Regions from separate parts of the Exiguobacterium sp. MH3 genome, predicted to be linked through region 3. Evidence: riboswitches for the same ligand, from Rfam matches in the RefSeq annotation. Region 3 holds a riboswitch; each other region holds the start of a gene.
The links. Region 3 has a riboswitch for thiamine pyrophosphate ahead of U719_RS08470 (ECF transporter S component). Riboswitches for the same ligand answer to the same signal wherever they lie in the genome.
Positions count from the first base shown of each region.

Region 1: linked by a shared signal. The riboswitch ahead of tenA (thiaminase II) and the one ahead of U719_RS08470 (ECF transporter S component) in region 3 are both predicted to bind thiamine pyrophosphate.
Region 2: linked by a shared signal. The riboswitch ahead of thiD (bifunctional hydroxymethylpyrimidine kinase/phosphomethylpyrimidine kinase) and the one ahead of U719_RS08470 (ECF transporter S component) in region 3 are both predicted to bind thiamine pyrophosphate.

Region 1 covers NC_022794.1:955,547-959,450, reverse strand. The annotation lists gene U719_RS04810 (glycoside hydrolase family 3 protein) at 1-673, shown strand, start outside; gene U719_RS04805 (hypothetical protein) at 713-1,009, opposite strand; gene tenA (thiaminase II) at 1,061-1,756, opposite strand; TPP riboswitch at 1,831-1,937, opposite strand; gene U719_RS04795 (DUF1002 domain-containing protein) at 2,131-3,012, shown strand; gene abc-f (ribosomal protection-like ABC-F family protein) at 3,292-3,904, shown strand, end outside.
Region 2 covers NC_022794.1:549,242-553,145, reverse strand. The annotation lists gene thiM (hydroxyethylthiazole kinase) at 1-667, opposite strand, end outside; gene thiD (bifunctional hydroxymethylpyrimidine kinase/phosphomethylpyrimidine kinase) at 648-1,451, opposite strand; TPP riboswitch at 1,567-1,677, opposite strand; gene U719_RS02765 (murein hydrolase activator EnvC) at 1,743-3,020, opposite strand; gene U719_RS02760 (murein hydrolase activator EnvC) at 3,221-3,904, opposite strand, start outside.
Region 3 covers NC_022794.1:1,593,847-1,597,750, reverse strand. The annotation lists gene U719_RS08475 (ABC transporter ATP-binding protein) at 1-1,400, opposite strand, end outside; gene U719_RS08470 (ECF transporter S component) at 1,397-1,969, opposite strand; TPP riboswitch at 2,070-2,169, opposite strand; gene U719_RS08465 (50S ribosomal protein L25/general stress protein Ctc) at 2,265-2,942, opposite strand; gene U719_RS08460 (GNAT family N-acetyltransferase) at 3,232-3,904, opposite strand, start outside.

The DNA.
Region 1 (3,904 bases), 640 kb from region 3:
GAACCAAATCGTCGGTAGTCCCGAGCATAAAGCAAAAGAACGTGCGATGACGGAAGCCGCGGTCACACTCGTGAAAAATGATCAGCGGACCTTACCATTCAAACCGAAAAAGAATGCCAACGTTCTTGTGATCGCTCCTGCGGCGGATCAAACGGACAGCATGAAAAAAACGATCGCTTCCCTACCGAAGAATCGGAACTGGCACGTGACGACAGCGAATTACTCGGCTACTACGCTACCGCTCGACCAAAACCCGACATTACGGGCGCAACTCGATGCAGCAGATTACATCATCGTCGGTTCCAACGTCAACACGAGTGCTAAACTACTACCTACTGCACCAGAACAAGCGATTCCGGCTTCGATCTTCCGCTATGCGAAACAAACGGATACACCATCCGTCCTGCTCAGTCTCCGTAACCCATACGATGTCGCCGTTCAACCGGACGCACCGGCACACGTCCTCGTCTATGGCTTCAAAGGTGATCCGAACGGTCCAGACTCCGAAGCAGGCAATCTAAAATCAGCGGGACCGAACCTGCCTGCAGGTATCCGAGCAATCTTCGGAACGTTCAAACCGCAAGGCACTTTACCGGTTGATGTGCCGGTCTTTAAGAACGGTGTCTTTACCGATCAACTGCATCTCGAATTCGGTGACGGCTTTAAAAACTGAAAAAAATGATGACGTGATACACCAAAAGACCGAAGCTCCTTAAAGGATGCCTCGGTCTTTTAATGATTGATACGGATATTCAGCTTCTTCTTTCGCACGATGGTAGACGCGGTATAACCAATAAGTCAGTAGTGCATAGACGACGATGACAAGAACAGCAGAAATGTAGCTCCCCATGCTATACGCTACCTTGAAGTTTCGAGTCGATGCGGATATACCGGATAACACGATCAACGTTGGGATGATAAGTCCTACAAATCTTACTTTGACTTTACCAAGCATTCGTTGCATAGCATATGCCGCGAGGATTACGAGTGTGATGACTATGATTTCCATTCCAATCCCTACTTTCACTAGATGGTATTCCTAATTCTACCATCTACTGGTTTAAGAAGATACCGGGCGAGCTGGAATCGTTTCGTAGACCGACGTGAACGTCTCTTCCGTCCACCCCATGTGCCAGAAGAGTAACTCATAGTAACAACTCGTCACGAAATGACGTTTCATCCGCTCGCGTTCCGTCTGGCTCGCTTGCTCCGCCAGCGCATCAAGCCGTGCAATCTGTTCAAAGACGACCTTTTCAAACCATTCCGAGCTATACGTGTCGATCCATTGCTGATAGATTTTTTCTTCCGGTGTACACGTTAGTAATTGTTGCCCGACTTCATAATACAACCAGTAACATGGCAAGATGGCAGCAATCGTCTCACCGAGCGTTCCTTCACTCGCATGATGCATGTGCGAGACATACGCATATGCTGTCGGTGCCGGTTCAAATGCTTCAAGATCTGCTGCCGTAATACCGAGCGGCTCAAAAAATGATTGATGTAAGCTCAACTCTGCCTCGTAAGTCGAAGTCGCATGCTCGGCAAGTGTCGCAATCGTCGCGAAGTCGTCTGCTTTTGACGCTGCCTTCGCTTGAATCTTCGCAAAGTGTTTTAAGTAATAGGCATCCTGCATGACGTAATGCCGAAATTTCGAGAGCGGTAACGTCCCCTCCCCGATTCCTTGTACGAATGGGTGCGTAAAACTACTATCCCAATACGCTTGTGCCGCTTGTTTGATTTCTTGTGTGAATGTCATGATCTCATCCTCCTCGTTTAGTTATGAAACGAAAAAACACCACCCCGAAACACACGGGCATGGCGCAAGAAGAACAAGACTTGACGCCACTTCCCTCCGTAAGTACGAACTTAATCAGGTTCAAAGGGTCCGAACGTCTTCGTTCGTCTCAGTCGGTCTACCGACTCCCCTAGTGGTCATTATTCGATTCAAATTCACTATAGCATGCTGAAAACGGAAGTCAAGTTGTCTCCTTTTCGCTATACTATGGAGTGTCAGAAGACGGATATCGTCTCCATCTGCAGACCGATTCCGAACTTCTTTCGTTCTCGTACACTAACTTTAGTACCTGATACTATAATTCATTCTGTTACTTACAATTGGAGGATTTCATTATGCATACACCAACAAAAATCATGGCATCAGCCGTTATCGCTTCTGCTTTATTACTCCCAACAGCCGCATCCGCCGAACAAGTCGTCGATAAGACGATCGTCACACTCGGGGAGTCGCTCGGCGCAAAAGATAAAGCATGGGTGCTTTCACGTCTCAATGCACCGGAAGGGATCACACCGATCATCGCCACTTCTGCTGACGAGGAAAAATATCTCGGGAAAAACATCCCACAGTCGCAAAAAGGCGGCAACATGTATTCGTCGGCTAAAATCGAACTGACGGAAAAAGGAGATGGACTCTCCGTCTCGACGGAAAACATCACATGGGTGACGAAGGATATGTATCTCAACGCTCTCGTCACAGCGGGTGTCAAAGATGCCGACATCACGATTACTTCCCCTTACAAGGTGACCGGGACATCGGCACTGACAGGAATAATGAAGGCGTACGATCAAACTTCCGCTGAAACCGGGATAAAGTTAAGTGACGAACGCAAGGATCTAGCACAGCAAGAATTATCAGTCACATCAGACGTTGGAAAAACGGTCGGAACGGATAAGGTGGCTGACTTGATGAATGAGATCAAGGCTGAGATCGCCAATCAAAAACCGGAAACCAAAGTCGAAATCGAAAACCTGATCGTCCAAGTCATTCAAAACAACAATATCCAGTTGTCTGACGCACAAATGGACCGGCTGACGAATCTGTTCAATCAAATGGAGCAAGCGAACATCAACTGGGGACAAATCGAGAGTGGATTGAAAAATGCGGGACAAGACATCCACGCGTTCGCAACTTCAGAAGAAACGAAAGGATTTTTCGCTAAATTATTTGATGGACTCAGTGACTTCTTCAGTTCAATCGCGGGTGTGTTCAAATAATTCAGACTTCCGTAACTGACAAAAAAATAGTAAACTAGATGTATCTGAAACGAAAGGTGGTGTGAAAAGATGGACTTTGCCGCGTGCAAACACTGGTTGATGGAACAATTGTATCTGTTGCGCGCGATTTTTCATGGAATGGCGTTCTAAGGCACCCGTCTGCCCTTTTTTAGAACTTCATGATTGAAAAATACAGCAAAGCGCATCTTTCACACGTGATGGAGAGTGCTATTTGCGCTCTCCTTTTTTTGATGCGCGCGAAAGGATCGACTTACTATGATGATTTGCGACATTCAACACCTAACCAAACAATTCGGAGGCGAGACAATTTTAACGGATGTTTCCCTCTTCTTAAACGAACACGACCGTGTCGGTCTAATTGGACGAAACGGGAGTGGCAAGACGACATTACTCCGCTTGCTTGCTCGCCTTGAGCAACCGGACGGTGGTGTCATCTATCAAAAGAGCGGTTTGACGATCGGCTATTTGGAACAACTTCCTGTTTATAGTGAGACGATGACCGGACTCGACGTCCTTTGGACAGCGTTTGAAGACATCCTCGCGATCCGTTCTCGGATGCAACAGTTGGAGCAAATGATGGCGACAGCACCAGAGAATCTTGATGCGTTACTCGCACGATATGCGGAAGCGACGAATGCGTTCGAACAAAAGGATGGCTATCTACTCGACTCGAAAATCGAGCGCATGGTGAACGGGTTACACCTTCGTCCGTTACTCACTCGTCCTTTCCACCAGTTGAGTGGTGGTGAACAGACGAAGATTTGTCTCGGTCGCATGTTACTCATGGAGCCAAATCTGCTCATTCTTGACGAACCGACGAACCATCTTGATTTAGCTGCCGTGGAATGGCTGGAGCAGTTCTTACGGGACT
Region 2 (3,904 bases), 1.0 Mb from region 3:
CTGCTTGTTCTCCTGCTTTTCCCATGACGAATGTTCCGTGAACAGCCGCCTCAAACGCTGTATATCCTGCACCGAGGAAGCTCGCAATCAAGGAGGCCGTCATACAGCCCGTACCCGTGATGTCTCCTAGACGAGGTGTTCCTACATGTAATTCCATTTCGCGCGTTCCATCCGTGATATAGTCGTTCGGACCTGTCACGACGAGGACAGATTTGTGTTTGCGAGCGAATGCACGAATACTTTCTCGATCCATCATTGCATCTCCCGCAGCATCGACTCCCTTAGTTCGTCCGTCTTCCCCAAGTAACGTCTTGATTTCAGAAGTATTTCCTTTGATGACCGTACACCCGAGATCAATGAGTTCTTTAGAAAAGTCAGTACGTAATGTCGTTGCTCCTGCTCCAACTGGATCAAGAACGATCGGGACATTTAAACGTCCCGCTTCACCGGCTGCAAGTCGTTGAGCTGCTTGCATGTCTGCATCGATCGTACCAATGTTTAAGACAAGGGCTTGCGCGAGTCTAACCATTTCTTCTACTTCGCGAATATCTTCCGCCATGACGGGTGATGCTCCAACAGCGAGTGTGACGTTTGCGCAGTCATTGATCGTCACCGTGTTCGTCAGATGGTGAATGAGTGGTTTGTGTTCAAGAATGGTCGTAAACATGTGTATCCCTCCAAAGTGAATGAAAATGATGTGTCGGTCCAATACCTTGTCCGAGAGCAAATCCATGACGAATCGCCTCCGTGACATAGCTCTTTGCTTGTCTTACACTATCTGTCAAATCTTCTCCAAGCGCCATCCGCGCCGCAATCGCCGCAGATAAGGTACAACCAGTTCCATGAGTATGTTGATTGTCTAACCGTTCCGATGTGAAGCGGTGTTCTACTTCCCCATCAAACAACAAATCCGTCGCAGCTCCTGAGAGATGTCCACCTTTTAGTAATACTGCCCCTGTCTGTGTAGCTAATTGATGCATCGCCAGTCGCATTTCATCTAGATTGGTGACCGATCGTCCTGTTAAACGCTCCGCTTCCGGTAAATTTGGTGTGACGAGTGTCGCAAGCGGTAAAAGCTCCGAAATCAATGCTTGTTCAGCCTCCGTCCGCAATAGGGCATGACCGCCTTTAGCGACCATGACGGGATCTAATATGATCGGAACTGTCTGTTTGCGGAGATGTGTAGCAATGACACGAATCGTCTGCGCATTCGAGACCATTCCGATTTTGATCGCATCGACACGAATGTCTGAAAAAATCGACGTTAACTGGGCATCTACGATTTCTGGAGATAACTCTTCCACCGCTTGAACACCCAACGTATTTTGCGCCGTGACAGCTGTCAGGACGCTCATTCCATAAACGCCTAAAGCCGAAAAGGTTTTTAAATCTGCTTGAATCCCAGCTCCACCACCGGAGTCGGATCCTGCAATCGTCAGTACATGTTTCATGTTCTTTTCACCTTCCCATCGAGCAATGTAAGGGAGTCGTGACCGACAAAAAAAGCGTCGACCGCTGTAAAAAAGCAGTCGACGCTATACGAAAGCGTTATACACGCATTCCGGTATCCGTTCGGCTCAACTTTCCTACGCTGGTATTATCCAGTTCAGGTAATAGGGTCGAAAACAGATTGGTTTTCCTCTCAGCCGGATTCCTCCAGCTCCCCTAGTTGCTCAAGTATTCGTTTCGCCTTAACTGTAGCACAGCAGCAAAAAAAAAACGAGCCGAAGCCCGTTTTTTGATTACAGATATGCCAATGGATTCACTGCATTCAGAGGAGAAGAAGCACTATATTGATAACCTCCGACATGTAGTTCGAAATGTAAGTGTGGTCCTGTTGAATTTCCTGTACTACCAAGTGTTCCGACTTGCTGACCTTGAGAGACCGTTTGTCCTGCATGAACAGATAATGAGCTCATATGAGCGTAAACCGTCGTATAGACTTTTCCATCCAAGAAATGCGAAATCATGACGTGGTTTCCGTAAGGTCCACCACCTGATGCTGTAATGACGGTTCCGGCTGCTGCTGCGACGATCGGAGATCCGACGGGACCTTTGAAATCGACGCCATTATGGAATGTATAACCGTTTGCTCCACTAGCTGGTCCGAACCCTTGTGATACCCCACCAGAAGATGGTCGGACAAATTTCCCACCACCTGAAGCGATTGGTGTTGTATCTGAACTTGTTGATTCTGTATTCTTATTGGCTTGTTTTGCTGCTTGAGCACTTGCTTTAGCAGCTTTTTCAGCTGCCGCTTTCTCTGCTGCTGCTTTTTCAGCCGCTGCTTTAGCCGCTGCCTTCGCTGCCGCAATCGCACGTTCTTGCGCTTCGAGAGTCGCTTGCAGTTCTTTTGCGTCTAACAGTTCTGTCGTAAACTTCGTCTTCCCTTTTCGTAATTTTTTGAGTGTAGCACTACGCTCTTTCATTTGAGCTTTCAACGCTTTTTTTTGTTCAAGCAATACTTTCTTTTCTTGCATTTGCTCCGCTTTTTTCTCAACGAGTGCTTGTTTTGCTTCTGCTAATTTTTTTTGTGTCGCGATGTAATCTGAAATCATTTTATCATCTTGTTCAGCAATCTTTTTACCCGCCATGACTCGGCTGAATAAATCACCTAAATCCTTTGATCCAAAAATGACTTCTTCCCACTTAATCGAGTTTCCATCGTTTTCTTGGAAAACACGTAAACGATCACCGAGAAGTTCTTCCTGCTTCTGTAGCATCTCCTCGTAACGAACGATGTCTGCCTTTAACTCATCGATTCGATTGCTTAACTGTTTAATTTGTTTATTTTTTTCGGAAACTTGGAAAATCTTTTCGTTAATCGCTGCGTCGATTCGATTGATTTGACGTTGTTCTTTTGAAATTTTAGCTTCTTGCTTTTTAATCTCTTTTTCTAATTTACGTTGTTCAGCGGCATTTTCTGCCTTTTTTTCTTTAATCGTTGCTGCCGCGATCGGTTGTGTACCTGTTGTAAGTAATGCCCCTAAAACAATGGTAGAAATTAGTTTTTTTAGCATATATCGTTTTCCTCACTTATGTATTTTCATTTTTTATTATAGTATTCAAGTTTCTCTCATATCTGAAATAGATTATAGCACCCTAATCGTTTCAAAAAAATTTCATTTACATTTCAAGTGAAAACGTTTTTTTGTAATATATATATTTCTTATCAAATATAAAAAAAAGAATCGTTGCATATGCAACGATTCTTCACTGTTTAAAACATAGTCATTGGATTTACTGAGTTAGCTGGACCTGTTGCACTGTAGCTGTATCCACCAACGTGAATTTCGAAGTGCAAGTGTGGACCTGTTGAGTTTCCTGTGCTACCACGTGTACCGATTTGTTGACCTTGGCTGACGCGTTGACCTGCACTAGCGTTCAATGAACTCATATGTGCATAGACTGTCGTATATGTCTTCCCGTTCAATTGGTGAGCAATCATGATGTGATTTCCGTAAGGGCCGCCACCTGATGCTGTAATGACTGTACCAGTTGCAGCTGCAACGATCGGCGTGCCAACTGGACCACCGAAGTCAATCCCGTTATGGAACGTATAACCGTTTTCTCCGCCTGCAGAACCATACCCTTGTGTCACAGCACCAGCAGTTGGATGAATGAAGAGTCCGCCTGATGATGGTGACGGTTTAGGTGTCGCAGGAGCTGACGGTGCTGGCGCAGTTGGTGCTGGTGTAGATGGTTTTGGTGCCGATTGTTTCGTCGAACCAGAAGGTTTTGCTGATTGCGCTGCCTTCTCTTGTGCTGCTTGCTGAGCTGCTGCTTCTTTAGCGGCTTGTTGTTCCGCTTCTTTTTGAGCTGCTGCTTGAGCTGCTTCAGCTTCTGCTCGTGCTTTTGCTTCACGCGCCGCTTGAGCTTGACGTTCTTTTTCGATTCGTGCTTC
Region 3 (3,904 bases):
GCAATCCGGCCTTGCTCCATGACGAGGACACGATCCGCGTATCGGGCAACGAGTTCCATATCGTGTGTTGCCATGACGAGCGTCGTTCCGTTTTGTTGTTCCGTCAACAACTGTTCCATGAGCCGCCGTGTCGTCAATCCATCCTGTCCGAACGTCGGTTCATCGAGCAACAATAAATCCTTCGTCTGCCCGAGCATCGTCGCGACGCTGAGCCGTCGTTGTTGCCCCGTACTAAGCGCAAGCGGTGACTGCTGTTTGACAGATGCGAGTTCCAGTCGTTCGAGCAACGCTGTGCGCTCATCACTCGTCGCTGCCCGGTGACTCCAGTCGATTTCCGCTTCGACTGTCAGTTTGAGAAACTGCAGATCCGGTTGTTGAAAGACATAACCAACGTGCTCATAAAAGCGTCGCCGGGAGTAACGCTGAGCCGAACGTTCCTGGAACCGGTATGTTCCACGATGCGAGAGCAACCGACCGAGTGTTGCAAGCAACGTACTTTTCCCGGAGCCGTTTGCCCCGAGCAGCATCACCCATTCTCCCGTCTTCAGGGAAAATGTCGCATCGGTCAGCGGGTAAGGTGCTTTCGTCGATAATGCAGCGACGTGTAACAAGGGAATGCCTGCAGTAGCGACTGGAGGAAGCACATGAAGTCGCGCTGCTTGTGGTCCATCTATGGGTAACGTCTCTAACGTGTACGGATACAAAGAGGGAACAGCGATCCCTTTCGATTGAAGATCCGTATACGCCTGCGGGAACAAATCCTGCGGATGCGCCGTTGCAGTCACCGATCCGTCCTCAAGTAAGACGATTTTGTCGATGTAAGGTAAACAGACATCGAGTTGGTGTTCGATCAAGACGATCGTTAAATCATGTTCTTTCTGAATCTGAAAGATCAACGCCATCAGCTCGTGTTGCCCGATCGGGTCAATCTGAGCCGTTGGTTCATCGAGTAATAAGATCGTCGGCTCAAGTGCCAGGACCGCAGCGAGCGCGAGGCGTTGTTTCATCCCCCCGGATAGACTCGCGATTGGTGTCGAGAAGGGGAGAGGGAGACCAACGAGTGCGAGTAAGCGTTCAATTCGTTCCTCCATCTCTTCGCGTGGAATCGACCGGTTTTCTAAGCTAAAAGCGATTTCGCGTCCGATCGTTTCCATGCAGAACTGTTCTTCTGGGTTTTGGAATAGCACTCCGACCGAACCGGACCGGGTAACGGTTCCCGTCTGTTCGACTTCAATCGTCTCTGGTGTCAGTCCGGCTAGGGCATGAAGCAGTGTCGTCTTGCCACTCCCGCTTCGTCCGAGCAGAAGGGTCGTTCCTTGCTCGATCGTCAGCGATACATGATCGAGCACCGACTTCATCTGACCGGGGTAGCGGATGCTGAGGTCGTCGACAGTAATCATGCGACTTCCCGTTTCGCACGTCCTGCCGCAAACCCGTTCAAGACACCGGTCGCAACAAGGCGACGGACGAGAATCGCTGCAAGCAAGCCGCCCAGTAATGCGCCACTAATTAATTGTAAGCCAGTTGTCGCAAGCAACGTCGTCGTCGTGTAGTAACCGAATCCGTTCGCGATCAGACTATAGACAATGCTACCAATCGCGGCTCCAACACCCGATAACATCAATGTCCAGGTGTCATAACGGCGATAACGCGTCATCGCAAAGACGAGTTCCGCACCAAGCCCTTGGCATACCCCGATTAGAAGAGCCGATAAACCAAAGTGACTACCCGTGAACAGCTCGACGGCTGCCGCGACGATTTCCGCGATGAGAGCGGCACCTGGTTTTTGAATGATTGCTGCGACGAGCGGGCTCGCGATGATCCAGATCCCAAACATCCAGTTGGCACCGACAGGTCCGAAGATCGCAGACATCGGTAACCAGAGTGTTGACCAACCAAGATAGATGACCCCGCAAGCGACGGCGAGCATCATCATGACCATGATTTCTTTCATTTTCCAGTTTTGCATTAGGTACGTCCTCCTTAGAATGGGGGAGACGCCAAAAAAGACCGCCCTCCGTAAAAAAGAGAGCGGTCCTCAGAAAAACTGCGCGCAGCAGGAGTCATTGGATGTGATCGCTCCACTTTCCTACGCTAGTATGAACTAGATCAGGTTCGAAGGGTCCGAAGTGAATCGTCTCAGCCAAATGGGCTCCCCTAGTGGATATGGTAATAGGTGATACGCTGTTCACTTTAGGCAATCTTCTGTCTATTGTCAAGACACAAAAAAACGATACGCCACGAAGGGCGTATCGTCAAACGACTTATTTGTTGTCTTCGTTCTCTTCTTTTGCTTCTTCTGAAGACTCTTCCGTAGCTTCCGCTTCGTTGTCTTCACCAGCTTCCGCTTGTGCCTCAGCTTCTGCTTCTTCGATTTCCTCAAGCTCTTGTTCAAGCGTTGATTCGACGACAGCTGCGACTTGAATGTCGCCTTCAGTGACGATACGGAAATCTTTTTGTTCCGGAAGATCAGCTACAGAGATCGAATCGCCGATTTCGAGGTTCGTGACGTCGACTTCGACGTTCTCTGGCAATTTATCTGGTGTTGCTGCGACTGTTACTTTAAAGAGTGTCTGTGACAGGAATCCGCCGACTTTAGCGCCAGCTGCTTCGCCGACGAGTACGACGTCTGCTTCGACTTCTGTCTCTTCATCCATTTTAACAGCGATGAATTCAACGTGATCGACAGTTGGTGTGAAGACATCCATATCACGACGGTTGATCAAGACGTTAATATTTTTACCGTCGAGTTTCAGTGAAATCAAGACGTTCTCACCGTTTTCTCGAACGATTTTAAGCAATTCTTTTTCTTCGAATGCGATTGGTGTACTTTCCACTTTGTAACCATACACGACACCAAGAGCTTTTCCTTCATGACGTAATTGTTTACGGAGTGAGCGTGGACGTACCTCGCGTTTTTCGGCTGTTAATTTAACTGACATGTTCATTTCCCCCTTGAATTTGGTATAGCCCTCAAAAGGTAATGAATGTAGGAGCAGGACAAGTCCTGAACAATTTAAATATGCTAAGACAATCGGTTTCAGACTCTTTTGAATCTGACGCTTTCGTGACTTTGCATTTCTCTCCCAGGTCATTACGCTGATATTGAGAAACATGTGTGAGTAAGTCACCGTTTGATGCGGTGCTAGTGAGTTTATACCCCTATGTTTTAAATCCTTAAACCTCTATTTTTTATTTTTTAAAGTCGAAAGACCTCCAAACCGCTTGAAATCAAGGGTTGAGAGGTCTTTCGTTTTTTTCATTTTTTATGGTGATGCGTTGGTTTTCACGAACCAGCACGCGGACGAGACGTTCGATGTGCCGCATCGTCGTCTGTCCCATCGTTGAGATTTGGAGCCATTGATTATGGACGAGATAGTCGCTTTCATATTGAACATGATAGCCTTGGATCCGGAGAGCGTCTCCTAAAGCGGTTGCCGACGGATGGACGATCGTCAGAATTCCCGGCGCTTGTGCTTCTTGCGTCGCAAGCAGGTTAAAACCATTCGCGCGAACGGCCTGTTCGAGATAGGTCATCTTGATAGCGGCTTGATCGAGATCAAGGGCATCGAGCGCTGCCTGACAAGCCAGCAACAAGTTCGAGGAACCGGAAAAGGCGACGCCTTCCGCATAGAGTCCGAGATCTAGATAACGTGGAATACGTGGAGAAGGTAGGACGCGATCTACGTGACCGATGAACGCAAGACCCGGTAAACCCCCAATTGCTTTTCCGGAGACGGTCGTGACGAATCTGCAGCCGGCATACGAGAAACGCCCGGTTCCGACGGCGCTGATCGCATCGACGATGAGTGCGATTCGTTGTTCTAACAGCGCTTTTACCGCATCGAGATCGTAGAGGACGCCCGTTGACGTCTCACAATGCGTCAACCAGATCCAGTCGTAT